One region of the Streptomyces sp. NPDC090083 genome, then DNA from elsewhere that is predicted to be linked to it. Evidence: predicted binding sites of a transcription regulator. Region 1 holds the regulator's gene; the other holds the start of a gene.
The links. The regulator HrcA, encoded in region 1, represses chaperone genes, less so after heat shock. The targets are predictions, from matches to a motif close to TTNGCACTCNGNNNNNCNGAGTGCNAA.
Positions count from the first base shown of each region.

Region 2: groES (co-chaperone GroES) is a predicted target of HrcA. The motif match lies at 7,411-7,437, and genes of this name have one in related genera.

Region 1 covers NZ_JBIVED010000003.1:548,104-563,208, forward strand. The annotation lists partial or broken gene ACIPTO_RS13440 (HAMP domain-containing protein) at 1-260, opposite strand, end outside; gene ACIPTO_RS13445 (SpoIIE family protein phosphatase) at 363-2,372, shown strand; gene hemW (radical SAM family heme chaperone HemW) at 2,481-3,713, shown strand; gene ACIPTO_RS13455 (DUF3097 domain-containing protein) at 3,797-4,606, opposite strand; gene ACIPTO_RS13460 (MBL fold metallo-hydrolase) at 4,641-5,369, opposite strand; gene hrcA (heat-inducible transcriptional repressor HrcA) at 5,552-6,568, shown strand; gene dnaJ (molecular chaperone DnaJ) at 6,569-7,705, shown strand; gene ACIPTO_RS13475 (nitronate monooxygenase) at 7,840-8,916, shown strand; gene ACIPTO_RS13480 (16S rRNA (uracil(1498)-N(3))-methyltransferase) at 8,913-9,665, shown strand; gene ACIPTO_RS13485 (VOC family protein) at 9,682-10,074, shown strand; gene ACIPTO_RS13490 (hypothetical protein) at 10,216-10,722, shown strand; gene ACIPTO_RS13495 (S41 family peptidase) at 10,768-13,992, shown strand; gene ACIPTO_RS13500 (histidine triad nucleotide-binding protein) at 14,119-14,472, shown strand; gene ACIPTO_RS13505 (ribonuclease Z) at 14,479-15,105, shown strand, end outside.
Region 2 covers NZ_JBIVED010000002.1:577,340-592,444, forward strand. The annotation lists gene ACIPTO_RS08405 (endo-1,4-beta-xylanase) at 1-1,258, shown strand, start outside; gene ACIPTO_RS08410 (LCP family protein) at 1,435-2,442, shown strand; gene ACIPTO_RS08415 (YciI family protein) at 2,572-2,928, shown strand; gene ACIPTO_RS08420 (RNA polymerase sigma factor) at 3,002-4,288, shown strand; gene ACIPTO_RS08425 (methyltransferase domain-containing protein) at 4,301-5,482, opposite strand; gene ACIPTO_RS08430 (polysaccharide deacetylase family protein) at 5,584-6,543, shown strand; gene ACIPTO_RS08435 (hypothetical protein) at 6,567-7,232, shown strand; gene groES (co-chaperone GroES) at 7,582-7,890, shown strand; gene groL (chaperonin GroEL) at 8,010-9,635, shown strand; gene ACIPTO_RS08450 (SDR family oxidoreductase) at 9,754-10,527, opposite strand; gene ACIPTO_RS08455 (MOSC domain-containing protein) at 10,636-11,304, opposite strand; gene ACIPTO_RS08460 (LysR family transcriptional regulator) at 11,385-12,284, shown strand; gene ACIPTO_RS08465 (WhiB family transcriptional regulator) at 12,468-12,794, opposite strand; gene ACIPTO_RS08470 (response regulator transcription factor) at 13,175-13,786, shown strand; gene ACIPTO_RS08475 (sigma-70 family RNA polymerase sigma factor) at 14,053-14,640, shown strand; gene guaB (IMP dehydrogenase) at 14,834-15,105, shown strand, end outside.

The DNA.
Region 1 (15,105 bases):
CGCTCGTCCAGGCGGCCGTGGCGGATCAGCTCCCGCCGAACGCGCTGCGTCTCGGAGTTGAAGTGGGTGCTGCGGTCCATGATCTGGTTGAAGGCGGCGGTCAGTTCCGCCACGATGCCCTGGCCCGTCTCCGGTGCCTTCGTGAAGTCGCCGTCGCGCGCGGCCGTCATCACGGCGAGCAGGGGACGGAGATCCGATGCTCGAATCCAGTCCTCTTTCTGTCCGTCTTCGAGCACACGCGTAGCACTGTTCTCACTCATGGAGGCCCACTTCGGTAACTCGGCGCTTATGCGCGTGGCCAGTCTGTCACTCTGTCCGCATCGACCGAGGCGTATTCGTCCGATCTGCTCGGGGAGCTGTCCATGGGGGCCATTCCGACGCAACGGGAGACCACTTCGCGTGCTCCCGATGCGCCCGCGCAGCACGGCGCGGACCGGCGCACGACCGTGCGCGCCACGCTGCCCGGCAGCCCCCTCGCGCCCGGTTCGGCCCGCGGCCTGGTGCGCGCCGCGCTCCGCGAATGGGCCGAACTCGCCCTCCCCGGCACCGAGCGACTCACCGGACGGCTCGCCGACGACGCGATGATCGTCGTCAGCGAACTCGTCACCAACGCCGTCGTCCACGCTGGCACGGACGTCGAGCTGGTGTGCCGGCTAGAGGACACGGACGCGATCGTCGTCGAGGTCGCCGACCACCACCCCTCCCGTGCCCCGCGCGACAACACCGCCGAACCGGCCTACGAGACACCGGAGTTCGGGCGCGGCCTGCGCCTCGTCTCCACCCTCGCCGAGGCCTGGGGCGTCACCTACCGCACCGGCACCAAGACCGTCTGGGCCCGCCTGCCCGCCGAAGGCACCCCGGCCGCAGAGGAGTTGGAGACCTGCGCCGGTGAACGCGGCCTGCGCGTCGCCGAGATCCTCGCCCCCGAACCGCCCGTCCCCTCGGACAGACCCTCACGCGGCGACCCCCACCGCGCCGAACACGACCGGGACTGGCTCGGCCGCGGCGCGCTCTCCTTCCTCGCCGAAGCCTCCGACCTGCTCGCCGGACAGCTCGACGAGGACCTCGTCGCCGCGCTCGCCGGACAGCTGATCGTGCCGAGACTGGCCGACTGGTGCGCCGTATGGCTGGAGGACGAGGCGCTGGGGCGATGGAGGTCCCCCCGGTCGGGCGGGGCGGAGGGCGGGGGAGGCCGGCACGAGGACGCCGGAGCAGGCGCCGGACCCCGCCTGGCCCGCGTCTGGCACGGCAGCGAGAACCGCATCGAGGAACTGCGCGGCGCCCTGGAGAAGGACCCGCCCCGCCCGCCGGACACCCTGCGGCCCGTGTCCTACCCCTGGCCCGCCGACGCGCTCGGCCCGCACGGCACCCACGGCGCGGCCCTCGCGTACCGCCTGATCGCGGGCGGCCGGCCGCTCGGCACCCTGGTCATCGGCCGGTCCGGCCTGTCGCGCTTCCCCGACGAGGTCACCGGCCTGGTCGAGGACCTCAGCCGCCGCGTCGCGCTCGCGATCGGCGCGGCCCGCCAGTACGCCCGCCAGGCCACCATCAGCCGCGTCCTCCAGCGCGGCCTGCTGCCCGGCGCCGTGGCCGAGATCCCCGGCGTGCACAGCGCCCTCGTCTACGAACCGTGCGACAAGGGCGGCCCCAGCGGCGACTTCTACGACCTCTTCCCGGCCGGCGACGGCCGCTGGTGCTTCGCCCTCGGCGACGTCCAGGGCAAGGGCCCCGAGGCCGCCGTGGTGATCGGACTGGCCCGCCCCTGGCTACGGCTCCTCGCCCGCGAGGGCTACCGCGTCGCCGACGTCCTCGACCGCCTCAACCAGCTCCTCCTGGACGACGCCACCGAAGCCGCCGACGCCGCCGCGCACGCCCTCGTCGCGGCGGGCGGACACCCCGGCCCGGTCGGCGACGGCCCCCGCTTCCTCTCCCTCCTCTACGGCGAGCTGATCCCCTTCGACGGCGGCGTCCGCTGCACCCTCGCCTCCGCCGGACACCCGCTGCCGCTGCTCCTGGGCCCGGACGGCAGCGTCGGCACGGCCGCCCGCCCGCAGACCCTCCTCGGAGTCATCGAGGACGCCACCTACACCAGCGAGACCTTCGAACTCCGGCCCGGCGACAGCCTGTTGTGCGTCACCGACGGGGTGACCGAGCGGCGCTCCGGGTCGGTCCAGTTCGACGACGGCGACGGACTCGCGACCGCGCTGGCGGGGTGCGCGGGGCTGAGCGCCGAGCTGATCGCGGAGCGCATCAAACGCCTCGTCCACGAGTTCGGCGGCCGTCCCCCGGAGGACGACATGGCGCTGCTGGTGCTCCAGGCGGAACAGACGGAACAGGCGGAGCGGCCTGAACAGACAGAGCGGCCGGAATAGGCAGGTGCGGCCGGAACAGGAGGTGCGGTCGGGACCGGCGGAGCGGCCGGACAAGGCGGCGCGGGCGGGCGGAGCCGACAGTCGCGCGGGTGCTGGACAATGGAGGACATGCCTTCCGCACTCCCCGACGGCGACCCCGTCCCCGAAGACGGCACCCTGCCCGCCCAGGCGCTCGCCGGGGCCGTGGACCGCCCCCTCGGGTTCTACCTGCACGTCCCGTACTGCGCGACCCGCTGCGGCTACTGCGACTTCAACACCTACACGGCGACCGAGCTGCGCGGCACGGGCGGAGTGCTGGCCTCCCGCGACAACTACGCGGACACCCTGATCGACGAGCTCCGCCTGGCCCGCAAGGTCCTGGGCGACGACCCCCGGCCGGTCCGCACGGTCTTCGTCGGCGGCGGCACGCCCACACTGCTGGCGGCGGGCGATCTCGTACGGATGCTGGCCGCGATCAGGGACGAGTTCGGGCTGGCACCGGACGCGGAGATCACGACCGAGGCGAACCCGGAGTCGGTGGACCCCGCCTACCTCGCGGCCCTCCGCGACGGCGGCTTCAACCGTGTCTCCTTCGGCATGCAGAGCGCGCGACAGCACGTACTGAAAGTCCTCGACCGCACCCACACCCCCGGCCGCCCCGAGGCCTGTGTCGCCGAGGCCCGCGCGGCCGGCTTCGACCACGTCAACCTCGACCTGATCTACGGCACCCCGGGCGAGACCGACGACGACTGGCGCGCCTCGCTCGACTCCGCCCTCGGCGCGGGCCCCGACCACATCAGCGCGTACGCCCTGATCGTCGAGGAGGGCACGCAGCTGGCCCGCCGCATCCGCCGGGGCGAGGTCCCGATGACGGACGACGACGTGCACGCCGACCGCTATCTGATCGCCGACGAGGTGATGTCGGCGGCGGGCTTCGACTGGTACGAGGTCTCGAACTGGGCGACGTCGCATTCCGGCCGTTGTCTCCACAACGAGCTGTACTGGCGCGGCGCCGACTGGTGGGGCGCGGGTCCCGGGGCCCACTCGCACGTGGGCGGCGTCCGCTGGTGGAACGTCAAGCATCCCGGCGCCTACGCGGCGGCTCTCGCCTCCGGCCGCTCCCCGGGCGCGGGCCGCGAGATCCTCACCGAGGAGGACCGCCGCGTGGAGCGCATCCTCCTGGAACTGCGCCTCCGCGAGGGCGCCCCCCTGACCCTCCTCCACGAGGAGGGCCTCAAGGCCTCCCGCCGGGCCCTCACGGACGGCCTCCTGCAACAGCGGCCCTACGACGAGGGCCGCGCCGTGCTCACCCTGCGGGGAAGGCTGCTGGCGGACGCGGTGGTCCGGGACCTGGTGGACTGACCGGCCCGCCGGGACGGCAGCCGCCGGCATCTGTCGGCGCCCGTCAGCACCCGTCAGCACCTGTCAGTGCACGTCAGCACCTGTCAGTCGGCCTCGGGTGCCGTGACGAAATCGATCAACTCCTCGACCCGTCCCAGCAGTTCCGGCTCCAGGTCCTTGTACGACCCCACCTTGGCCAGAATCGCCTGCCACACCGCACCGGTGTTTTCCGGCCAACCCAGTGCCCGGCAGACGCCCGTCTTCCAGTCCTGGCCGTGCGGGACGCGGGGCCAGGCGGCGATGCCCACGGAGGACGGCTTCACCGCCTCCCAGATGTCGATGTACGGGTGGCCCACGACCAGCGCGTGCTCGCTCGTCACCGACTGGGCGATGCGCCACTCCTTGGTGCCCGGCACCAGGTGGTCCACCAGGATGCCCAGCCGCGCGTCCGGGCCGGGGGCGAACTCGGCCACGATCGACGGGAGGTCGTCGACGCCCTCCAGGTACTCGACTACCACGCCCTCGATGCGCAGGTCGTCGCCCCACACCCGCTCGACGAGTTCCGCGTCGTGCCGGCCCTCCACGTAGATCCGGCCGGCGCGGGCCACACGCGCGCGTGCACCCGGGACGGCGACCGAACCGGAAGCCGTACGGGTGGTCCGCGGCGGACTCGACACGGGCCTGACCAGGGTGACGACACGGCCCTCCAGGAGGAAGCCGCGCGGTTCCATCGGGAACACCCGGTGCTTGCCGAAGCGGTCCTCCAGGGTGACGGTGCCGGCCTCGCAGCGGATCACCGCGCCGCAGAAACCGGTGCCCGGCTCCTCGACCACCAGGCCCGCCTCCGCGGGGACCTCGGGGACCGGCTTGGGCTTCTTCCACGGCGGGGTCAGATCGGCGGAGTACTGGCGCATTCGGATGACGATAGGAGAACCGGGCCGACGGCCGTCACGACACGCCGAAACGTGCGGCCAACGCGTCCCGTTGGGCCCGCACGAACCCCGCGTCCACCAGCGCTCCGTGACCGGGCACGTACACCGCGTCCTCCCCGCCCAGAGAGAGGAGACGATCGAGCGCCGCAGGCCAGAGGGCGGGCGCGGCGTCCGGGCCCGCCTGGGGTTCGCCGGACTCCTCGACCAGATCGCCGCAGAACACGACCGGCGGGGAGCCGGGGACGAGGACCGCGAGGTCGTGGGCCGTGTGCCCGGGGCCGACGTTCACGAGCAGCGCCTCCCGGCCGGCGCCCAGGGGAAGCGCCAGCTCGCCGGAGACGGGGACCAGGGGGCCCGGACCTGCCAGTGCGGCCACCGCCTCGTCGGCCACACGCGTGTGCAGCCCGTTCCCGACGGCGTCCGCGCGCAGCGCCTCCCGGCCGTCCGCCAGCACCCGCTCCGCGCCCGCCGCGCCGAACACCTCCGCGCCCGTGAACGCCGCCGCCCCGAAGACATGGTCGAAATGCGGGTGGGTGAGCGCGAGATGGGTCACAGCGCGACCGGCGAGCGCCCGCGCCTCCGTACGCAACCGCGCGCCCTCCACGAGGCCCGACCCCGCGTCGACCATCAGCGCCGCGTCGCCGCCGATCACCAGCCCGACCGTGCAGTCCCAGCCAGGCAGCCGGCACCGGCCGACCCCGGCCGCGATCCGCTCCCATCCCAGCTCTTCCCAAGTCACCGTCACACGGCGACGCTAACGGTGCGGGCACTCACCGCGTGACATCGCAGGACCGGCCTTGCCCGAGGTGTGCCCCACGGCCGTACACTGGCCGGGGAAGGCTGGCACTCACGCGCACAGAGTGCCAGGAAAGGGCGGGCTCGCGACAAGCGGCGACAAAGGCGACCAGAACTGGGAGGTGTGCGCGGATGCTCAGCGAACGCAGGCTTCAGGTGCTGCGCGCCATCGTCCAGGACTACGTGGGCACCGAGGAGCCGGTCGGTTCCAAGGCGCTCACCGAGCGGCACAGCCTCGGCGTCTCCCCGGCGACCGTGCGCAACGACATGGCCGCCCTGGAGGACGAGGGTTTCATCGCCCAGCCGCACACGAGTGCCGGGCGCATCCCCACCGACAAGGGCTACCGGCTCTTCGTCGACAAGCTCGCCGGCGTCAAGCCGATGACCGGCCCCGAGCGCAAGGCGATCCAGAACTTCCTCGACGGCGCCGTGGACCTCGACGACGTCGTGGGCCGTACGGTCCGGCTGCTCGCGCAGCTGACCCGCCAGGTCGCCGTCGTGCAGTACCCCTCGCTGACCCGCTCGACCGTCCGGCACGTGGAGCTGCTGTCGCTGGCTCCCGCGCGCGTGATGCTCGTGCTGATCACCGACACCGGCCGGGTCGAGCAGCGCATGGTCGACTGCCCGGCGCCGTTCGGCGAGGCCTCCCTCGCCGATCTGCGGGCCCGGCTCAACAGCCGGATCGCTGGGCGCCGCTTCGCGGACGTGCCGCTGCTCGTGCAGGATCTGCCGGAGGCCTTCGAGGCCGAGGAGCGCGGCACGGTGGCGACGGTGCTCTCCACCCTCCTGGAGACTCTCGTCGAGGAGACCGAGGAGCGGCTGATGATCGGCGGCACCGCCAATCTCACCCGCTTCGGACATGACTTTCCCCTCACCATCCGCCCCATCCTGGAAGCCCTCGAGGAGCAGGTCGTCCTCCTCAAGTTGCTTGGTGAGGCGGGGGATTCGGGCATGACCGTACGGATCGGTCATGAGAACGCCTACGAGGGACTCAACTCCACGTCGGTGGTGTCGGTCGGCTACGGTTCGGGCGGCGAGGCAGTCGCCAAGCTAGGCGTGGTCGGACCGACCCGCATGGATTACCCGGGAACGATGGGAGCGGTACGCGCAGTGGCACGGTACGTCGGACAGATCCTGGCGGAGTCCTAAGTGGCCACGGACTACTACGCCGTTCTCGGCGTGCGTCGCGACGCGTCGCAGGATGAGATCAAGAAGGCCTTCCGCCGGCTCGCGCGCGAGCTGCACCCGGACGTGAATCCGGACCCGAAGACCCAGGAGCGGTTCAAGGAGATCAACGCCGCTTACGAGGTGCTCTCGGACCCGCAGAAGAAGCAGGTCTACGACCTCGGCGGCGACCCCCTCTCGCAGGCGGGCGGCGGCGGGGCCGGCGGCTTCGGCGCGGGCGGCTTCGGGAACTTCTCGGACATCATGGACGCGTTCTTCGGCACGGCGTCGCAGCGCGGACCGCGCTCGCGCACCCGCCGCGGCCAGGACGCGATGATCCGGCTGGAGATCGAGCTCGACGAGGCCGCCTTCGGCACCACGAAGGACATCCAGGTCGACACGGCCGTCGTCTGCAACACCTGCAACGGCGAGGGCGCGGCCCCCGGCACCTCCGCGCAGACCTGTGACATGTGTCGCGGTCGCGGTGAGGTCTCGCAGGTGACCCGGTCCTTCCTGGGCCAGGTCATGACGTCCCGCCCCTGCCCCCAGTGCCAGGGCTTCGGCACGGTCGTGCCGACGCCGTGCCCGGAGTGCGCCGGTGACGGCCGCGTCCGTTCGCGGCGCACGCTCACGGTCAAGATCCCGGCGGGCGTGGACAACGGCACGCGGATCCAGCTCGCGGGCGAGGGCGAGGTCGGCCCCGGCGGCGGCCCCGCGGGCGACCTGTACGTGGAGATCCACGAACTGCCGCACGCGATGTTCCAGCGCCGCGGCGACGACCTGCACTGCACGGTGACGCTTCCGATGACGGCGGCGGCCCTGGGCACGAAGGTGCCGCTGGAGACGCTCGACGGCCTGGAGGAGGTCGACATCCGTCCGGGCACCCAGTCCGGCCAGTCGATCCCGCTGCACGGCCGGGGCATCACCCACCTGCGCGGCGGCGGCCGGGGCGACCTCATCGTCCATGTCGAGGTCACCACCCCCACCAAGCTGGACGTCGAGCAGGAGCGCCTGCTGCGCGAACTGGCGAAGCTGCGCGGTGAGGAGCGGCCCATGGGCACGTTCCAGCCGGGTCAGCAGGGCCTGTTCTCGCGCCTCAAGGACGCTTTCAACGGTCGCTGAGCGGGCCCGGGGGCAGCCGCCCCCGGACCCGGCCACCGGCCGCTCTTCGGGGTCCGGGCGGGCCCTCTGCACTGGCATGTGCCGGTGCCAAGGTCGGATTCGGACTTGTTCGGAGGACGTGACAACATGCCGTCATGTCCTCCGCACTGACCGATCTCTTCCCTCATCCGATCGTGCAGGCCCCGATGGCGGGCGGTGTCTCCGTCCCGCGCCTCGCGGCCGCCGTGTCCGAGGCCGGCGGGCTGGGATTCCTCGCCGCCGGGTACAAAACGGCCGACGGCATGTACCAGGAGATCAAGCAGCTGCGGAGCCTGACGTCCCGCCCGTTCGGCGTGAACCTCTTCATGCCGCAGCCGGAGTACGCGGACAGGGCCGCCGTCGACGTCTACGCCCACCAGCTCGCCGGCGAGGCCACCTGGTACGACACGGAGCTGGGCGACCCGGACAGCGGCCGTGAGGACGGCTACGACGCCAAGCTGTCCGTGCTGCTCGACAACCCGGTGCCGGTGGCCTCCTTCCACTTCGGCGTCCCGGCGCCCGAGGTGCTGGACTCGCTGCGCCGGGCCGGCACGTTCACCCTCGTCGCCGCCACCACCGTCGAGGAGGCCCTCGCCGTGGAGCGCGCCGGCGCCGACGCGGTGATCGCGCAGGGCGTCGAGGCCGGCGGCCACCAGGGCACCCACCGCGACCTCCCGGAGAACGACGGCGCCGGCATCGGCCTGCTCTCCCTCGTCGCCCAGATCCGCGAGAGCGTGAGCCTGCCGATCGTCGCCGCGGGCGGGCTGATGCGCGGCAGCCAGATCGCGGCCGTCCTCGCGGCGGGCGCGAGCGCGGCCCAGCTCGGCACGGCGTTCCTCGCCACCGCCGAGTCCGGCGCGAACGTCCTGCACAAGCAGGCGCTCACCAACCCCCTGTTCACCCGCACCGAGTTGACCCGCGCCTTCTCCGGCCGCCCGGCCCGCGGCCTGGTCAACCGCTTCCTGCGCGAGCACGGCCCCTACGCCCCCGCCGCGTACCCCGAGATCCACCATCTGACGTCCCCGCTCCGCAAGAAGGCCGCCGCGTCCGGCGACCCACAGGGCATGGCGTTGTGGGCGGGCCAGGGCCACCGCATGGCCCGCGAGCTGCCCGCGGGCCGGCTGGTCGAGGTCCTGGTCGCCGAACTGGCCTCCGCCCGGACCGCGTTGTCCGCCGGGGGAGACCTCCGATGACGGCGCCGGTGTTCGTGGTCGAGTCCCTGGACGGTGCGACCGCGGGCTCCGTCACCGAGGTGACCGGCCCCGAGGGACGGCACGCGGTCTCCGTACGGCGGCTGCAGCCCGGCGAGGACGTCGTACTCACGGACGGACAGGGCCGGGGCGCCTCCGGCGTGGTCCTCGGGGCCGAGGGCAAGGACCGTCTGGTCGTCGAACTCCGCGCCTTTCCCGTCGAGCCGGAGCCCGCGCCCCGCATCACCGTCGTCCAGGCCCTCCCGAAGGGCGACCGGGGCGAGCTGGCGGTGGAGACGATGACCGAGACCGGCGTCGACGCGATCGTCCCGTGGGCCGCCTCCCGGTGCGTCACGCAGTGGAGGGGCGAGCGGGGTCTGAAGGCTCTCGCGAAGTGGCGGGCCACCGCGCGCGAGGCCGGCAAGCAGTCCCGCCGGCTGCGCTTCCCGGAGGTCGCGGACGCGGCAACGGGCAAACAGGTTGCGGCACTTCTGGCCAAAGCCGACTTCGCCGCGGTCCTGCACGAGGACCGCGACTACGGCAGCGAGCCGCTGGCCACCGCCGAACTCCCCGCCGAGGGCGAGATCGTGCTGGTCGTGGGCCCCGAAGGAGGCGTCTCCCCCGAGGAGTTGGCGCTCTTCGAGGAGGCGGGCGCGAAGGCCTACCGCCTCGGGCGTAGCGTGCTGCGTACATCGACGGCCGGGACCGCGGCGACCGCCCTGCTCCTCGGCCGTACCGGACGCTGGTCCTGAACCAGGGGGGATCGCCGTGGAACTCGCCCAAGTACGGCTGCTCGTCACCGACTTCGCCGCCTGCTACCGCTTCTACGCCGACGTCCTCGGCCTGAAGCCCCAGTCGGGGGCGGCCGAGGGGCCGTACGAGAAGTTCAGTCCCGCGATCGGGTCCGCCGGGATCGCGCTCCAGGACCGGTCGATGATGGCTCACGTCCTGCCGGAACTGGGCGACCCGGCGACCGGGCACCGTTCGCTCGCGGTGCTGCGGGTGGACGACCTGGACGGGTACTGCGCGCAGATCACCGCCCGCGGCGCCGAACTGCTGCACGGGCCGGCGCCGATGACGGACCGGATGCGGGTCGCCCATCTCAGGGACCCCGAGGGCAATGTGGTGGAGCTTCAGGAGTGGCTGCTGCTCCGCGGCTGAGGAGGTGCGCCGGGAGCCGCGCCCCCGGCGCACGCGTGGCCGTATGCGCTCTTCCGTGTGCGCCCCGACGGTGGCAGGCTGCCGTGCATGCGGGTGTCGGGAGGGAACTGGAGTCGGCCGCGCGGGCGGCGGGTGGCCGCTGTGGCGGGGCTCGCGGTGGTGACCGTGGGCGGGGCCGTCGCGTGCCAGCCCGGTGATCTCAGCGCGGCGACCGTCGCGTACACGACCGACAAGACGGCGACCGCGGAGCTGAAGCACGACCACGTGAGCGTGCGCTACCTGACCTGCACGGGCAACTACGGCAGCGGCAACAAGGCCTACACGCCCGGGAAGACGCCCTCGCCGACCGAGACCACGGTCGTCAGCGTCGACTGCCAGGGACAGACCAATGACAACCGGGACATCACCGTCACCGGCAAGGTCACCCGGGCCGTCGACGGCGCCTGTGTACGCGGCGACCTGGTCGCCAAGGTCGCGGACAAGCAGGTGTTCCACGTGACCGGGCTCGGCGACTGCAACGCGGCCACGCCGTCGTCCGTGGGCAACCCGAATCCGACGCTGACCTACGGCCCCGGACCGACCGTCACGGTCACCAGGACGATCTGGTGCAAGGGCGATCCGACCTGCTGGCCCGTCGAAGGCAAGTGATCCAAAGGACTGTCGGCGGATACCGTCGGTGCATAACCTGATCAGGTGACTCAGCCCTCAGCGTCCGCAGCCCCGGCCTATCTCCGCTTCCCCCACCTGCACGGCGACCTGGTCGCCTTCACCGCCGAGGACGACGTGTGGCTGGCGTCCCTCGACGGCGGCGGCCGGGCCTGGCGGGTCAGCGCGGAGAACGTGCCGGTGACCCACCCCCGCATCTCGCCCGACGGCACCACCGTCGCCTGGACCTCCACCCGCGACGGCGCCCCCGAGGTGCACATCGCCCCGGTCGACGGCGGACCCGCCAGGCGCCTGACGTACTGGGGCAGTTCACGCACCCAGGTGCGCGGCTGGACCGCCGACGGCGAGGTCCTGGTGACCACCACCCACGGACAGGCCAACCTCCGCCGCAGCTGGGCCCGTTCGGTCCCCCTCGACGGCGGACCGGCGACGACCCTCCCGTACGGCTGGGTCGGTGACGTGGCCCGCGGCGAGCGGGCCACGGTCCTGCTCTCCGCGCCGATGGGCCGCGAGGCGGCCTGGTGGAAGCGCTACCGGGGCGGCACCGCGGGCAAGCTGTGGATCGACCGCGAGGGCGACGGCGAGTTCACGCGCCTGCACGAGGATCTGGACGGCAACATCGAGTACCCGGTGTGGACGGGGGAGCGGATCGCGTTCCTCTCCGACCACGAGGGCACCGGCGCGCTCTACTCCTCCCTCGCCGACGGCTCCGACCTGCGCCGCCACACCCCCGTCGAGGGAGCGTTCTACGCCCGGCACGCGGCAGGCGACGGCACCCGGATCGTCTACTCCTCCGCCGGTGAACTCTGGCTCCTGGACGACCTGGACGGCGCCGAACCGCGCCGCCTCGACATCCGCCTCGGCGGCCAGCGCACCGACCAGCAGCCCTACCCGGTGGCCGCCGCCCGCTGGTTCGGCTCCGCGTCCCCCGACCACACCGCGCGCGGCAGCGCGGTCGCCGTACGCGGCGCCGTCCACTGGGTCACCCACCGCTCGGGCCCCGCCCGCGCGCTCAGCGCCACCCCCGGCGTCCGCGCCCGGCTGCCCCGCACCTTCCGCACGGACGGGGAGGAATGGGTGGTGTGGGTGACGGACGCGGAGGGCGACGACGCCCTCGAGTTCGCCCCCGCCACCGGTCTCGCCCCCGGCGCCACCCCGCGCAGACTCGCCGCGGGCCGGCTCGGCCGGGTCCTCGCCCTCACCGTGGCCCCCGACGGCAGCCGGGTCGCCGTGGCGTCGCACGACGGCCGCGTCCTCCTCATCGAGCGCGAGACCGGCGAGGTCCGCGAGGTCGACCGCAGCGAGGACGGCGACGCCTCGGGCCTCGCCTTCTCCCCGGACTCGGCCTGGCTCGCCTGGTCGCACCCCGGCCCGCAACCCCTGCGCCAGCTCAAGCTGGCCAACACCACGGACCTGTCGGTCACCGAGGCCACCCCCCTCCGCTTCCAGGACTACGCCCCCGCCTTCACCCTCGACGGCAAGCACCTGGTCTTCCTCTCCACCCGCTCCTTCGACCCGGTCTACGACGAGCACGTCTTCGACCTGGCCTTCGTGGTCGGCGACCGCCCGCACCTGATCACCCTCGCCGCGACGACCCCGTCCCCCTTCGGACCGCAGCGCCACGGCCGCCCCTTCGAGGCCCCCGACAAGGACGAGACCCCCGACAGCGAGGGCCGCCCCACCACCCGGATCGACCTCGAAGGCCTCGCCGACCGGATCGTCGCCTTCCCGGTCGAGGCCGGCCGCTACTCCAACCTGCGCGCCGCCAAGGACGGCGTCCTGTGGCTGCGCCACCCGGTCCTCGGCGTCCTCGGCGCCAGCCGCGCGACCCCCGAGGACCCGGACCCCAAGACGGAGCTGGAGCGCTACGACCTCGCCCAGCAGCGCGTCGAGCACCTCGCGGGGGACGCCGACCACTTCGAGGTCAGCGGCGACGGCAAACGCGTCCTGCTGTGGACGGACCACAAACTCCGGGTCGTGCCGAGCGACCGCCGCGCCTCCGGCTCGGACGACGACGACAGCGACACGAACATCAACGTCGACCTGTCCCGCGTCCGCCAGACCGTCGACCCGGCCGCCGAGTGGCGCCAGATGTACGACGAGACCGGCCGGATCATGCGCGACAACTTCTGGCGCGAGGACATGAGCGGCGTCGACTGGGACGCGGTCCTCGACCGCTACCGCCCGATCCTCGACCGCGTGGCCACCCACGACGACCTGGTGGACCTCCTCTGGGAGGTGCACGGCGAACTCGGCACCTCGCACGCCTACGTCACCCCGCGCGGCGGCCACGGCCACGGCGAACGCCAGGGACTCCTGGGAGCCGACATCTCCTGTCACGAGGACGGCAGTTGGCGCATCGACCGGATCCTCCCCTCGGAGACCTCCGACCCGCACGCCCGCGCCCCGCTGGCCGCCCCCGGCGTGGCGGTCCGCACGGGGGACGCGATCCTCGCGGTGGCGGGCCGGCCCGTGGACCCGGTGACCGGCCCGGCCCCTCTCCTCGTCGGCACGGCGGGCAAACCGGTCGAGCTGACGATCTCCCCGGCGGGCGGCGGCGACCCACGCCACGCGATCGTCGTGCCCCTCGCCGACGAGGAACCCCTCTACTACCACGCGTGGGTCGCCGACCGCCGCGCCTACGTCCACGAGAAGTCCGGCGGCCGTCTCGGCTATCTGCACGTCCCCGACATGCAGGCCCCCGGCTGGGCCCAGATCCACCGCGACCTGCGCGTCGAGGTGGCCCGGGAGGGCCTGGTGGTCGACGTCCGCGAGAACCGCGGCGGCCACACCTCCCAGCTGGTCGTCGAGAAGCTCGCCCGCCGCATCGTCGGCTGGGATCTGCCCCGTGGCATGCGCCCCTACAGCTACCCCGAGGACGCCCCCCGGGGCCCGGTGGTGGCCGTGGCGAACGAGTTCTCCGGCTCGGACGGCGACATCGTCAACGCGGCGATCAAGGCCCTGGGCATCGGCCCGGTCGTCGGCACCCGCACCTGGGGCGGTGTCATCGGCATCGACAGCAGATACCGCCTGGTCGACGGCACCTTGATCACCCAGCCCAAGTACGCGTTCTGGCTGGAGGGTTACGGCTGGGGCGTGGAGAACCACGGCGTCGACCCGGACGTGGAGGTGGTGCAGCGCCCCCAGGACCACGCGGCGGGCCGGGACACGCAACTGGACGAGGCGATCCGCCTGGCACTGGAGTCGCTGGAGACGGCGCCCGCGAAGACCCCGCCGGCCCTGCCCAGCTGAAGAGGCGCGGGGCCGTGTCGACATGCGGCTCCGCCGCGTGGGCACGACCAGCCACGACGGCGCGGCACGCAACGACGATACGATGCCGACCACAACTCGCCGCTCGACCCCCGGAGAGGAACGCACATGTCAGGGGACCCGCAGGACGACTGCCTGTTCTGCAAGATCGTCGCCGGCCACATCCCGGCGACGATCATCCGAGAGACACCCACCACCGTCGCGTTCCGGGACATCAACCCCCAGGCCCCGACCCATGTCCTGGTGATCCCGAGGGTCCACTACCCCGACGCCGCCTCCCTCGCCGCCGCCGAACCGGCGGTCGCCGCGGACGTGCTCCGCGAGGCGGGCGAGGTCGCGGCCGACGAGAAGCTCGACAGCTACCGCGTCATCTTCAACACCGGCAGCGGCGCGGGCCAGACCGTGTTCCACGCCCACGCCCACGTCATGGGCGGCCGCGGCATGCAGTGGCCGCCCGGATAACCCACCGTGTCCGTACGTGAACTGGTGATCCTGGGCACCGCGAGCCAGGTCCCCACCCGCCACCGCAACCACAACGGCTACCTCCTGCGCTGGGACGGCGAGGGCATCCTCTTCGACCCCGGAGAGGGCACCCAGCGCCAGATGCTGCGCGCCGGGGTGGCCGCGCACGACCTGAACCGGATCTGCGTCACCCACTTCCACGGCGACCACTCCCTCGGCCTCGCGGGCGTCATCCAGCGCATCAACCTGGACCGCGTCCCGCACCCGGTCACCGCGCACTACCCGAAGTCGGGCCGGCGCTTCTTCGACCGGCTGCGCTACGCGACGGCGTACCGCGAGACGGTGGGCATCACGGAGTCCCCGGTCGCGGAGGACGGCACGATCGCCACCACCCCGGCCTACACCCTGGAGGCCCGCAGGCTCTCCCACCCCGTCGAGTCCTACGGCTACCGCCTCACCGAACCCGACGGCCGCCGCATGCTGCCCGACCGCCTTGCCGCGCACGGCATCAAGGGCCCGGACGTGGGCCGCATCCAGCGCGAGGGGACGGTGGACGGCGTCTCGCTGGACGAGGTCAGCGAGGTGCGCCGGGGCCAGCGTTTCGCGTTCATCATGGACACCCGGCTCTGTGCC
Region 2 (15,105 bases), on a different contig from region 1:
CACCCCGCTGCGCGACCTCGCCGCCGCGAACGGCAAAGTCATCGGCACCGCCGTCACCGGCTCCAGACTCACCGGCACCTACGGCGATATCGCAGGCGCCCAGTTCAGCTCGCTCACCCCCGGCAACGCCATGAAGTGGGGGAGCGTGGAGCCGACGCAGGGCAGCTTCAACTGGTCGGAGGCGGACCAGATCGTCGCCTTCGCGCAGGCCCACCACCAGCAGGTGCGCGGCCACACCCTGGTCTGGCACAGCCAGAACCCGGGCTGGCTGACCAACGGCACCTGGACGTCGGCCCAGCTGAGCAGCCTGCTGCAGAACCACATCAGCACCGAAGTCGGCCGCTACAAGGGCGAGATCACCGCCTGGGACGTGGTGAACGAACCCTTCAACGAGGACGGCACCTACCGCCCGACCCTCTGGTACAACGGCCTCGGCGCCGGCTACATCGCGCAGGCGCTGACCTGGGCGCACGCCGCCGACCCGGCCGCCAAGCTGTACATCAACGACTACAACGTCGAGGGCGTCAACGCGAAGTCCACGGCCCTCTACGACCTGGTCAAGTCCCTCAAGGCGGCGGGCGTTCCGATCGACGGCGTCGGCCTCCAGGCCCACCTCGTCCTCGGCCAGGTCCCGGCCACCCTCCAGCAGAACATCCAGCGCTTCGCCGACCTCGGCGTGGACGTGGCCATCACGGAGCTGGACGTACGGATGGCGCTCCCCGCCGACAGCACGAAACTGGCCCAGCAGAAGGCCGACTTCAAGAGCGTCATGGCCGCCTGCGTCGCCGTGACGCGCTGCGTGAACGTCACCGTGTGGGGCTTCACCGACTCCGACTCCTGGGTCGACAGCACCTTCCCCGGCTACGGCGCGGCGACCCCGTACGACGCCGACTACGCGCCGAAACCGGCGTACGACGGGCTCTCGGAGGCGCTCGGCGGCACGACCACCCCGCCGCCGACGAACGGCGCGTGCTCGGCGACGTACAGCGTGACGAGTCAGTGGAACACCGGGTTCACCGGACAGGTGACGATCGCGTGCTCCGGGGCCTCGCTGTCGTCCTGGAAGGCGAGTTGGGCGTACGGCGCGGGCCAGCGGATCACCCAGGCCTGGAACGCGACCTGCACCCAGTCGGGCACGGCGGTGAGTTGCGCGAACGCGAGCTACAACGGGACCGTCCCGGACGGCGGTTCGGTGTCGTTCGGGTTCAACGCGTCCTGGAGCGGGAGCAATCCGGTGCCCGCGGTGACCCTGGGATGAGGGAGGCGGGGGAGTGCGCCAGGGGTGAGGCGGGGCTGAGAACCGTGAGATTCTCCGCAGAAAACCGTACCGGGACGGCTCCCCTAACTTTCTCCTAATAATTCGGACTTACGTTCCTGTCCGTGACGGACAACGAGAACGCCGGGAACGCCGGGAACGCCGAGGACGACAGACGAGTGGGCCGACGGTCGCGCGTCCTGAAGATCGTCGGCCTCACTCTGGCCGGCGCCCTCGTCCTGGGCGCCGGCGCGGCGGGCTGGGCCTACTGGCACCTGAACAACAACATCAAGAGCGTCGACATCGACAGCGCGCTCGGCACCGGCCGCCCCGCGAAGGCGGTGACCACCCCCTCCGCCGCGTCCGCGTCCCCCGTACCGACCGGCTCCCTGAACATCCTGGTCCTCGGCTCCGACTCGCGCAGCGGCAAGGCGAACAAGGCGCTCGGCGGCGGCGACAGCTCCGGCGCCCGCTCCGACACGGCGATGGTCGTCCACCTCGACGCGGGCCGCACGAAGGCCACGATCGTCAGCATCCCGCGCGACACCCTCGTCACCCGGCCGTCCTGCCCGCTGTCGTCCGGCGGCTCGACGGCGGTGGCGTACAACGCGATGTTCAACAGCGCGTACTCGGTGGGCGGTCCGGTCTGCGCGGTCAAGACGGTCGAGTCGATCACCGGCATCCGCATGGACCACTACCTGGAGATCGACTTCGCGGGCTTCGCGAAACTGGTCGACGCGCTCGGCGGGGTCACGGTGACGACCACGCAGGACATAGACGACGACGACAGCCACCTGCACCTCCAGAAGGGCACCCACCACCTCGACGGCAAGCAGGCGCTGGCCCTCGCCCGCACCCGGCACGGCATAGGCGACGGCAGCGACCTCGGCCGCATAGGCCTCCAGCAGATGCTGGTGAAGGCCCTGCTGACCCAGATATCCACCCACGACCTGCTCACCGATCCCGCCAAGCTCTACGAGATCACCGACGCGGTCACCGACAGCCTCACCACCGACACCGGCCTCGACTCCCTGAGCGAACTGATCGGCCTCGGCCAGAGCCTGAAGGGGCTGTCGGCGGACGCGGTGACGACGGTGACGATGCCGAACGTCACGGCCCCGTCCGACCCGAACCGGGTGGTGGCGAAGCAGCCGGCGGCCGACGAGCTGTGGGAATCACTGCGCTGACCTGCGGAAACGCACGGCCGGAAAAAATCCTCGGGGAATTCCGGCGCGTGTGTCGATCCGGGCGGCCGTCGTTCGACGCATGGTTGGAAGGCCGGGAACGACCCGGCCGGAACGACCCGAGGAGTCACCATGCCCCGCTACCTCTCCCTCGTGCAGATCGACGAGAAGACCGCCCCCGCCGAGGGACCGAGCCCCGAGCTGATGCAGCGCATGGGCGAGCTGATCGAGGAGATCACCAAGGCCGGTGTCATGCTCGACACCGCGGGCCTCACCCCGACCGCGCAGGGCGCCCGCGTCCACTGGGAGGGCGGCAGGATCTCCGTGACCGACGGCCCCTTCACCGAGTCCAAGGAGGTCGTCGGCGGCTACGCGCTCATGCAGTGCAAGGACATGGCCGAGGCGATCGAGTGGACGAAGCGGTTCCTGAAGGTCCACGAGGAGTTCTGGACGGTGACCTGCGAGGTACGGGAGATCGCGGAGGGCTGAGCACCCCGCGCGCTCCGTGGCCCTGCCCGGCCTTCCTTGGTCCGAAGCCGCCGGGGGTGTTGCATGGTGGGTTGTGACTCCGGAATCACAGCCCACCGCAGCCCCGCACGGCCACGCCACCGACCCGCACGGCACCATCGAGACCGTCTTCCGCATCGAGTCCCCCCGCGTCATCGCCGCCGTCGCCCGGCTGGTCCGGGACGTCGGCATCGCCGAGGAGCTGGCGCAGGACGCGCTGGTCGCCGCGCTGGAGCAGTGGCCGAGGGACGGTGTGCCCGACAACCCGGGCGCCTGGCTGACGGCCACCGCCAGACACCGCGCCGTCGACCTGATCCGGCGCCGCGAGAACTACGCCCGCAAGCTCCAGGAGATCGGCCGCACCCTGGAGACGACGGCCCCGCCCGAGGAGCCCGCCGCCCCCGACGACATCGACGACGACCTCCTGCGCCTCGTCTTCACCACCTGCCACCCGGTCCTCTCCGCCGAGGCCCGCACCGCCCTCACCCTGCGCCTCCTCGGCGGCCTCACCACCCCCGAGATCGCCCGTGCCTTCCTCGCCCCCGAACCGACGATCGCCCAGCGCATCGTCCGCGCCAAACGCACCCTGGCCACCAGGAACATCGCCTTCGAGGTCCCCTACGGCCCCGACCGCGAGGCCCGCCTCGGCTCCGTCCTGGACGTCATCTACCTCATCTTCAACGAGGGGTACGCGGCGACCGCGGGCGACGACTGGCTCCGCCCGAGCCTCTGCGAGGACGCGCTCCGGCTGGCCCGCCTCGTCGCCGGCCTGATGCCGAAGGAACCCGAAGTGCACGCCCTGGCCGCCCTGCTGGAGTTCCAGGCGTCCCGGTCGGCCGCCCGCACCGGACCCGACGGCGCCCCCGTCCTCCTCAGGGACCAGAACCGCCGCCGCTGGAACCGCCTCCTCATCGCCCGCGGCATCACCGCCCTCGGCCGCGCCGACGCGGTCTCCACCGGCGCCCCCGGCCCCTACGCCCTCCAGGCCGCCATCGCCGCCTGCCACGCCCACGCGTACACCTACGAGGAGACCGACTGGCGGACGATCGCCGTCCTCTACGGCCTCCTCGCGGCCCGAACCCCGTCCCCCGTGGTGGAGTTGAACCGCGCGGTGGCCATCTCGATGGCGGACGGCCCGGCCCCGGCCCTGGCCCTCGTCGACACCCTCGCCGCCGAACCGGCCCTGCGCGAGTACCACTTGCTCCCGAGCGTCCGCGGCGACCTGCTGCTGCGCCTCGGCCGGACGGCGGAGGCGAAGGCCGAGTTCGAACGCGCGGCCTCGCTGGCCCGCAACGAACGCGAACGCCAACTCCTGCTGCGCCGGGCGGCGGAGGCGTCGTAGGGCCGCCGTCCGTCAGGCGGGGCGGCCGATCAGCATGGCCGGTGCCCCCGCGACCCGGGTGAGGAACACGGTCGCCGAGTGGGGCCCCTGAGGCTTCACCTTCCGGCGCAGCTCCTCCGGTTCGACGGCCGACCCCCGCTTCTTCACGGTGAGGACGCCCACCTCCCGCTCCCGCAGCAGCGCCTTCAACTTCTTCACCCCGAAGGGGAGTTGATCGGTGATCTCGTAGGCGGAGGCGTACGCGGTGGGCCGCAGTCCGTCGGCCGTCACGTACGCGATCGTCTCGTCGACGAGCCCGCCCCCGACCTCCTCCGCGACCTCGGCGACCAGGTGGGCGCGGATGACGGCGCCGTCGGGTTCGTACAAGTACCGGCCCACGGGGCGGACTTCGGGGTCGGGCAGACCGCGGCCGTGCAGAACTCGTGGGCCCGGAAGGAGGGTTGCGCGCACGGCGCCCGGACGCACCCCGGCCCCGAACCACAGCACCGCCTCCTTCACGTCACCGCCGTCCGAGATCCACTCCGCCTCGGCCGCCGCCGGGATCGCCTCGTGCGGCACTCCGGGGGCGATCTTCAGCGCGGCGAGCGGGGCGGCCGTAGCGGCGCCGACGGCCCAGGACAGCGGGGGCGAGTACGCCTCGGGGTCGAAGACGCGGCCCCGGCCGCCGCGTCGGGCGGGGTCGACGAACACGGCGTCGTACCCGGAGGTGTCCACGTCCGTGACGTCCGCCTCGCGCACCTCGATGAGGTCGGCCAGGCCCAGGGCCTCGGCGTTGGCGCGGGCGACGGCGACCGTGAGCGGGTCGCGGTCCACGGCCAGGACACGCACCCCCGCCCGGGCCAGCGCGACGGCGTCGCCGCCGATGCCGCAGCAGAGGTCGGCGACGGAGGTCACGCCCAGGTCCCGGAGGCGGCCGGCGCGGTGGGCGGCGACGGTGGTGCGGGTGGACTGTTCGAAGCCGTTCGGGGTGAAGAACATCCGGTCGGCGTCCTCGGGCGTGAACTTCGCCGCCGCCGCGCGCTGCCGCAGCCGGGCCTGGCCGAGGGCCGCCGAGACGAGGTCGGCGGGGTGGTCGCGGCGCAGCCGGGTGGCGACGGCGAGTTCCTTGGCCGGGTCGGTGCCGCGGACCTCGTCGAGGAGGGCGCGGCCCTCGGGGGTGAGCAGGGCGGCGAAGGCGAGTACGGGGTCGTTCACCGGGACATTGTGGGCCAGTCGGTGGACGGTGTGCCTCCGGTGGCGGTGTCCCGGCGGTGTCGTCGCGGGATCGGGGCCGTGGCCTGAAAAGATCCGGCCCCATGCGAGTAGTCGTACAAAATGACATCAATCGGGCGCGTCAGGGTCGGGCGCACGCGCATCCTCGCCGGAGGGCGGGCGCCCGTGGCGCGCTCGCCGCTCTCGCGCTCGCGGCCCTCGTCTCCGGCTGCGGCCGGTCCGGCTCCGGAGCGGCCGTCCACCCGGCCCAGGGCGCACAGCCCCTGCACGCACCCCCCGCCCGCGCGCTGGACTCCTACGCGACGAAGCTGCGCGCCGAGTACGCGGCCCGGGTGGCCGCCGCGAAGCGCTGGGGGCTGGCCAAGGTGCCGCTCGCCGCTCCGCCGGCGCCCGCGCACAAGCCGGAGATCACCGCGCGCAAGGGCTTCGAGGTGGACGACCAGGAGGAGCTGAACCTCCCGCCGGTCTTCACCACGATCCCGACCGACAAGAAGATCGTGTTCCTCACCATCGACGACGGCGAGAACAAGGACCCCGCCTTCCTGCGGATGATGAGCGACCTGAAGATCCCGTACACGGCCTTCCTCAGCAACTACCTGGTGAAGGACGACTACGCCTACTTCCGGAAGATGCAGGCCCAGGGGCACACGGTCAACAACCACACCCTCACGCACCCGTACCTGCCGGGCCTGTCCTACGCCGAGCAGAAGCGCGAGATCTGCGGCATGCAGGACATCATGAAGAAGCAGTTCGGCAAGGCCCCCACCCTGTTCCGGCCGCCGTACGGCAACTACAACCACGACACCCTCGTCGCCGCGAAGTCCTGCGGCATCAAGTACGCCCCGATCTGGGACGAGGAGGTCTTCGTCGACCACTGGGAGTACCGCGAGGACGACAAGTCCCTCCACCCCGGCGACATCGTCCTGACGCACTTCCGGGGCCGCGAGGACTGGAAGGGCACCATGGTCGACGACATGCGCCGCTTCCTCGGCAAGGTCACCGCCGAGGGATACGCGGTGGCCCGCCTGGAGGACTACCTGTGAGACCCGCGACACTACGGACGCCGGTGACCGTCGTGTTGGCGGCCCTCCTCCTCACCGGCTGCGCGCAGTCCGTCGACCCCATCGAACGGCTCGGCAAGAAAGCCGCCCAGCGCGTCCACCAGCACGGCCCGACCCCTGACCAGCCCTACCGCCGCTGGGGCCTGACCGCCCCGCTGGCCCCCGCCCCGCCCCGGCCCGCCGCACCCTCGGCGGGCCCGGGGCTCCCCCCGGTCGTGGACCACGTCCGCACCCGCGACCGCGTCGTCTTCCTCACCTACGACCACGACACCCACACCCGCCGGGACCCGGGGTTCACCACCCTGGTCCGCGAACTCCGCCTCCCCGTCACGGAGTTCCGCACACCCCCGAAACCCGTCCGCTTCACCGGCCTGCCCTACGCCGCCCAGCGCACCGAGATCTGCGGCCACCGCCCCGGCTCCCGCCTGCTGCGGCTCCCCGAGGGCACGTACGACACGACCACCCGCCGCGCCGCCGCCGACTGCGGCATCTCCGCCCTGGTCCTCTGGCGCGCCTCCACGACCACCGGCACCCTCACCTACGCCCGCGGCGACCACCGCCTCACCCGCGGAGACATCGTCCAGATCACCCCGACCGACACGACGGCCCGCCTCCTCCGCGGCATCCAGGAACGCGGCCTGACGGTGGGCCGCCTGGAGGACTATCTGTAGGACGGTCACGTTCGGGGCGCCGGTCGGCATCACTCAGCCCGTCCGGCGTTTGAGGACGAGGCCGTCCAGGCCGAAGAGGCGGGGTCTGGGGGCGCAGCCCCCAGGGACGGAGGCACCAGCCACAGGCCGGCCGCACAGCCCAGGACGACATCGAAATTCCGCTCAAGCGCCGCGGGCATTGGCACTCCGCTTGACCGAGTGCTAATCGCAGTCATAGTCTCAGGCCTGGCACTCCCCACTGGAGAGTGCCAACAGCGACGGGCAGGTCCGGCACCCGCGACGACGGATCCACCTGGTCGCCACCTCAGACAGTTAACCCCGTGAGATCTCCGAAGGGGGAGGTCGGATCGTGACGACCGCCAGCTCCAAGGTTGCCATCAAGCCGCTCGAGGACCGCATTGTGGTCCAGCCGCTCGACGCCGAGCAGACCACGGCCTCTGGCCTGGTCATCCCGGACACCGCGAAGGAGAAGCCCCAGGAGGGCGTCGTCCTCGCCGTGGGCCCGGGTCGCTTCGAGAACGGCGAGCGCCTGCCGCTCGACGTGAAGACCGGCGACATCGTGCTGTACAGCAAGTACGGCGGCACCGAGGTGAAGTACAGCGGCGAGGAGTACCTCGTCCTCTCGGCTCGCGACGTGCTCGCGATCATCGAGAAGTAATTCACCACCAGCACATTCTGCTTTTGAGCTGCGCCCCTGGCCCCCGCGACCTTATGAAGCCGGGCGTCAGGGGCGCAGTTCGTTTCACCCACGTTTTCCGAGAGGGCTGAACCGCTCCCATGGCGAAGATCCTGAAGTTCGACGAGGACGCCCGTCGCGCCCTCGAGCGCGGCGTCAACAAGCTTGCCGACACGGTCAAGGTGACGATCGGCCCCAAGGGCCGCAACGTCGTCATCGACAAGAAGTTCGGCGCCCCCACCATCACCAACGACGGCGTCACCATCGCCCGCGAGGTCGAGATCGAGGACCCGTACGAGAACCTCGGTGCCCAGCTGGTGAAGGAGGTGGCGACCAAGACCAACGACATCGCGGGTGACGGCACCACCACCGCCACCGTGCTCGCCCAGGCGCTCGTGCGCGAGGGCCTGCGCAACGTCGCCGCGGGTGCCTCCCCGGCCGCCCTGAAGAAGGGCATCGACGCCGCCGTCAAGGCCGTCTCCGACGAGCTGCTCTCCACCGCGCGCCCGATCGACGACAAGGCCGACATCGCGGCCGTCGCCGGTCTGTCCGCGCAGGACAGCCAGGTCGGCGAGCTCATCGCCGAGGCGATGGACAAGGTCGGCAAGGACGGTGTCATCACCGTCGAGGAGTCCAACACCTTCGGTCTGGAGCTGGACTTCACCGAGGGCATGGCCTTCGACAAGGGGTACCTGTCGCCGTACTTCGTGACGGACCAGGAGCGCATGGAAGCGGTCCTCGAGGACCCGTACATCCTCATCCACCAGGGCAAGATCAGCTCCATCCAGGACCTGCTGCCGCTGCTGGAGAAGGTCATCCAGGCCAACGCCTCCAAGCCGCTGCTGATCATCGCCGAGGACGTCGAGGGCGAGGCTCTGTCGACCCTGGTCGTGAACAAGATCCGCGGCACGTTCAACGCGGTCGCGGTCAAGGCCCCCGGCTTCGGCGACCGCCGCAAGGCGATGCTCGGCGACCTCGCCACCCTCACCGGCGGTCAGGTCATCGCCGAGGAGGTCGGCCTCAAGCTCGACCAGGTCGGCCTGGACGTGCTGGGCTCCGCCCGTCGCGTGACCGTCACCAAGGACGACACGACCGTCGTCGACGGTGCCGGTGACGCCTCCGAGGTCGCGGGCCGCGTCAACCAGATCAAGGCCGAGATCGAGAACACGGACTCCGACTGGGACCGCGAGAAGCTCCAGGAGCGCCTCGCGAAGCTGGCCGGCGGTGTGTGCGTGATCAAGGTCGGCGCCGCCACCGAGGTGGAGCTGAAGGAGAAGAAGCACCGTCTGGAGGACGCCATCTCCGCGACCCGCGCCGCGGTCGAGGAGGGCATCGTCTCCGGTGGTGGCTCCGCCCTGGTGCACGCCGCCAAGGTCCTGGACGGCAACCTCGACAAGACCGGCGACGAGGCCACGGGTGTCGCGGTCGTGCGGCGCGCGGTCGTCGAGCCGCTGCGCTGGATCGCCGAGAACGCGGGCCTCGAGGGCTACGTCATCACCTCCAAGGTCGCCGAGCTGAAGCCGGGTCAGGGCTTCAACGCCGCGACCGGCGAGTACGGCGACCTGGTCAAGGCCGGCGTCATCGACCCGGTCAAGGTCACCCGCTCCGCCCTGGAGAACGCCGCCTCCATCGCCTCCCTCCTCCTCACGACCGAGACCCTGGTCGTCGAGAAGAAGGAAGAGGAGGAGCCCGCCGCCGCCGGTCACGGCCACGGCCACTCCCACTGACACCGGTCGGTGAACCCGTAGCACGTACGGCGAAGGCCCGGCGCCCCTCTGGGGGAGCCGGGCCTTCGCGCTGCCGTCTCGCTCGTCACCGGGGCCGCCGACCTCAGGGCGGCGGCCGTCACTGCGGCCCGTACTTCCGCCCGGTCTTCGACGTGATCCCGCCCAGCACCGCCTGCGGGGTGACCTTCACCAGGCCCATCAGCGCCTTGTAGCGCGGGTCCGGGATCGACAGCGACTTGCCGCGCGCCAGATCCGCGAGCGCCGCCGCGACCAGCTTGTCCGCGTCCAGCCACATCCAGTTCGGGATGTTGTCCGTGCCCATTCCGGCCCGCTCATGGAACTCGGTCCGCACGAAACCGGGCGCCAGCGCCATCAGCCGTACGCCGGTACCCGCCAGGTCCTTGGCCGCGCCCTGGGTGAACTGCACGACCCACGCCTTCGACGCGCCGTACGTCCCGCGCGGCACGAAGGCCGCCACCGACGCCACGTTGACCACCCCGCCGCGCCCGCGTTCCCGCATCGCCCCGGTCGCCGCGCTGGTCAGCCGCAGCACCGCCTCGCAGTGCACCTTGAGCATCTTCAGCTCGTCGGCCATCGGTACGTCGAGATAGCGGCCCTTGTTGCCGAAGCCCGCGTTGTTGACCAGCAGGTCGACGGGGTTCTTGCGGTCGGCGAGGCGGGCGGCGACCGCCTCGATGCCCTCGTCGGTGGAGAGGTCGGCGGTGAGCACCTCCGCCTCGATGCCGTGCCGGTCGTGCAGTTCGGTCGCCTGCTCCCCGAGCCGGGCGGTGTTCCGCGCCACCAGCACGAGGTTGTGTCCGTCCGCCGCGAGCCGCCGCGCGAAGGCGGCACCGATCCCCGCGGTCGATCCCGTAATCAATGCCGTTGTCATGGCGCAAGATTAGTGACACCGGGCGACCCGGTCCGATCTCTGCACAGGCCCTCCCGATCCGTGACGAACACGTGTCGAACAGTGCGTCGAACGCGCCGTGACGGCAGGTCAGGCGGGCTGCTCCGCGACGTACTTCCGCGCCTGCGCCAACGCCTCCGGATGCAGTGCCTCGCCCGCCGGGAGCAGTCGCGGCAACAGTTCGCGCTCGGTTGTCACGGCCCGGAACTGCAGGGCCACCGTCACCTCGTGCCCGGGCCGGTGCACGATCTCGATCGCGTCGCCCGCGCGGATCTCACCGGGTTCGATCACCCGCAGATAGGCCCCCGGGGCACCCTTCAAGGTGAACCGTTTCACCCATCCCCGTTCGCCCAGATGGTCCTGGAACGTACGGCACGGGATCCGCCCGGAGGTGACCTCCAGGATCACCTCGGGGCCGATCCGCCAGCGTTCGCCGATCCGCGCGCCGGACACGTCGAGACCCAGGGTCGTCAGGTTCTCCCCGAAGGAACCGCTGGCCAGCGGGCGCCCCAGCTCCCGCGCCCAGTCGTCGAGATCCTCCCGCGCGACCGCGTACACCGCCTGGTCGTCGCCCCCGTGGTGGCGCCGGTGGCAGACCGCGTCCCCGGCCAGCCCGCTCCCGGCGACGCCCTTGGGGCCGGGCGCGCTCACCCGCACCGGCCCGTCGGTCGGCCGCTTGTCGATGCCGGTCACGCCGTCCGGCTGGTCCGTGTACGGCACGGCCGTGGCCCGGCCCAGGTTCAGCGAGAGAAGCTTCATGACCGCACGGTAGACGAGAGCGCCCCAAAGGTGCGGCGCATTATTCGGCGCCGTGGCAAACAAGCGCTTATGCTCGGCGCGTGATCGAGGCCCGACATCTCCGTGTGCTGCGTGCCGTCGCCGCCACCGGCTCCTTCTCTGCGGCCGGGCGCGAACTGGGCTGCACCCAGCCCGCCGTCAGCCAGCAGATGAAGGCCCTGGAGACCTCGGTCGGCACCCCGCTGCTGGTCCGCACCGGCCGCGAGATGCGGTTGACCCAGGCGGGCGAGGCCCTGGTCCGGCACGCGGCCGGCATCCTCTCCGGGCTCACCGCCGCCGAGGAGGAGGTCGCCGCCATCGCGGGCCTGCGGGCCGGCCGGGTCCGCCTGGTCTCCTTCCCCAGCGGCAGCTCGACGCTCGTCCCCACCGCCCTGGCCGCCCTGCGCGCCGCCCACCCCGGCACCCGCGTCTCCCTGGAGGAGGCCGAGCCGCCGAACTCCGTCGAGCTGCTCCGGGAGGGCGACTGCGACATCGCGCTCGCCTTCCGCTACGAGGCGGCGGCGGGCGCGGAGGACTGGTCCGACCTGGTGGTACGCCCCCTGCTCGGCGACCGCCTGGTCGCCCTGGTCCCGGAGAGGCACCGCCTCGCGCGCGCGGAGTCGGTGTCGATCGGCGAACTGGCCCGCGAACCCTGGATCGCCGGCTGCCCGCGCTGCCGGGGCCAGCTGGTCGAGGTGTGCGAGAAGGCCGGATTCACCCCGCGCATCGACTTCGCGACCGACGACTATCCGGCCGTCGTCGGCCTGGTGAGCGCGGGCCTGGGCGTCGCCGTCCTGCCCCAGCTCGCCATCGAGTCCGTACGGCCCCGGGGCGCACGGACGGTGACGCTGGAACCGGCGGTACGGCGGGAGATCGTCGCGCTGACCCTGCCCGACCTGGCGCGGGTCCCGGCGGTGGCGGCGACGCTGGACCGGCTGGAGCGCGCGGCCCGCGAGAAGTAGCCCTGCGAGATGCAGGCCCTGCGCGCAGTGGCCGCGAGAAAAATAGTGGGGCACGCGTGCGCGTGCCCCTGGCGGGAGCTTGGCGTGCCCTGTGTGAGCTTGGCGTGCCCTGGTGGGGCCTGGCGGGCCCTGGTGCGGAGCTTGGTGTCCCCCTGGTGGAGCGCTAGTTGGAGAAACGTTCCTTCAGTTGTTCGAAGCCATGTCCCCGGCGGCCGATGCCGACACCAGCCGGTTGCGGGCACGCCCCATGAGCTCTTCGCGCTCGTCCTCGGTCAGTCCGCCCCAGACGCCGTACGGTTCGCGCACCGCCAGGGCGTGCGCCGCGCACTGTGCGCGGACCGGGCACCTCATGCAGACCTCTTTGGCCGAGTTCTCACGAGCGCTTCGTGCCGCACCGCGCTCGCCCTCGGGATGAAAGAAGAGCGAGCTGTCGACCCCTCGGCAGGCAGCCAGGAGCTGCCAGTCCCACAGGTCCGCGTTCGGTCCGGGAAGGCGGGAGAAATCTGCCATTGCGTGACCCCTTGTAGCCGTTATGGGCGGATACGGTGTCCACGACCGTACAACTACGATCTAAGGAGATGAAAATATGACTCATTGCGAATCTAGCCTCAGACACCAGCAAAAGGGAAGAAATAGGGCTGAATGGGGCACCGGTTGTGATGAAAGCTTGAGGGTCGGCCCCGCATGCCTCCACCGTGTCCGCACCCTCACGTAGAGTGCCGAAGATGGCACACGGCCCCGTAACTCTTTCGAGTGACCGTCGTTGAGAGTGCGAGGCGGTTGAAAACACAAGTGCTCGGGCAGGCGTCCGAGACGGTCGACCGCACAGGTGACGATTTCGTACCAGCCTGGAGGCTCAAGGTGACGCGCATCAGTTGCGGAGGGCGGCCATGACATCCGTCCTCGTCTGTGACGACTCCCCGCTTGCCCGAGAGGCGCTCCGCCGCGCGGTCGCGACCGTGCCCGGCGTCGAGCGCGTGACGACGGCGGCCAACGGCGAGGAAGTCCTCCGCCGCTGGGGCGCCGACCGCTCGGACCTCATCCTGATGGACGTACGCATGCCCGGACTCGGCGGTGTCGAGACCGTGCGCCGACTGCTGTCCGCCGACCCGGGCGCACGGATCATCATGCTCACCGTCGCCGAGGACCTGGACGGCGTGGCCCTCGCGGTCGCGGCCGGCGCCCGCGGCTATCTGCACAAGGACGCCTCGCGCGCCGAACTGCGGGCCACGGTCACCCAGGCGCTCGCCGACCCGACCTGGCGGCTGGCCCCGCGCCGGCTGCGCTCGGCCGAGATGGGTGCCGCGCCGACGCTCACCGCGCGTGAGATCCAGGTCCTGGAGGGCATGAGCCACGGCCGCTCGAACGCGGAGATCGGCCGCGAGCTCTTCCTCTCCGAGGACACGGTCAAGACGCACGCGCGCCGGCTCTTCAAGAAACTCGGCGCCTCGGACCGGGCACACGCCGTGGCGCTCGGTTTCCGGTGGGGTCTGGTCCGTTAGGACCAGGTCAGTGGGTCGTAGCGGGGGTACGAGTATCCCCGCCCGCCGCAGGGTGGGCGGGGACGGTGACGGGGCCCGCCGGGCGCCCGCTGCTCGTTTCGCCGCGGATGCCGCATCCTTGAGGTGTGGAGTTCCTCGGGGACGAGTCGGTCGAGCGGGAGGGGAGGGCGCAGGAGATGAGTTCCGGCGCACCTGCTCATAACGCTTCGGTGCACAACAACGGGCGCGGTGCCACGGACCCTTCGGCCGCAAGGCACCATGGACCGATGCGTGACGATGAGGCGGCCAGTGCCCCAGGGGCGATTGGTGGGCTCGTCCTTCGCGCGGTCGACGGAGACGAGCAGGCCACCCACGATCTGCTCGCCCACGTCCATCCACTGGCCCTGCGGTACTGCCGCACCCGGCTGTCCCGACTCCCGGGCGACGCACGGCACTTCGTGGAGGACCTGGCGCAGGAGGTCTGCGTCGCCGTCCTCCTCGCCCTGCCGCGCTACAAGGACACCGGCCGCCCCTTCGAGGCCTTCGTCTTCGCCATCGCCGCCCACAAGGTCGCCGACCTCCAGCGCGCCGCGATGCGCCACCCCGGGTCCACGGCCGTGCCCTCGGACGAGATGCCGGAGCGCCCGGACGACTCCCTCGGTCCCGAGGAGCGCGCCCTGCTCAGCAGTGACGCCGAATGGGCCAAGAAACTCCTCGCCAACCTCCCGGAGAACCAGCGCGAGCTGCTCCTGCTCCGCATCGCCGTCGGCCTCACCGCCGAGGAGACCGGCCAGATGTTGGGAATGTCACCCGGCGCGGTCCGGGTCGCCCAGCACCGCGCGCTGAGCCGGCTGCGGGCCCTGGCCGAGCAGTAACTCCCGTACGGGCACCGCCCTTGGCGGCGGGAGCCGCGCGCCGGGTCGCCTTCGGTGAACAGCGGGCCGACGGCGTACGTACGAACATACGAAGCCCGGAGCGGGCCGTAGCCGTGGAATCGTGGAATTTGGTGACCGCGCTTCCCGTTAGCATGGACATCCGCACCGATCAAGGCCATTTGGGGAAGGTGTCATGACTGCCAACGTCGACGGAGTGCCCGCCAAATTCGCGACACTAGGGCTGACCTACGACGACGTGCTGCTGCTGCCGGGCGCGTCCGACGTGCTCCCGAACGCGGTCGACACCTCGTCCCGCATCTCGCGCAACGTCCGCGTGAACATCCCGCTGCTGTCCGCGGCGATGGACAAGGTGACCGAGTCCCGGATGGCGATCGCGATGGCCCGCCAAGGCGGTGTCGGCGTCCTGCACCGCAACCTGTCCGTCGAGGACCAGGTCAACCAGGT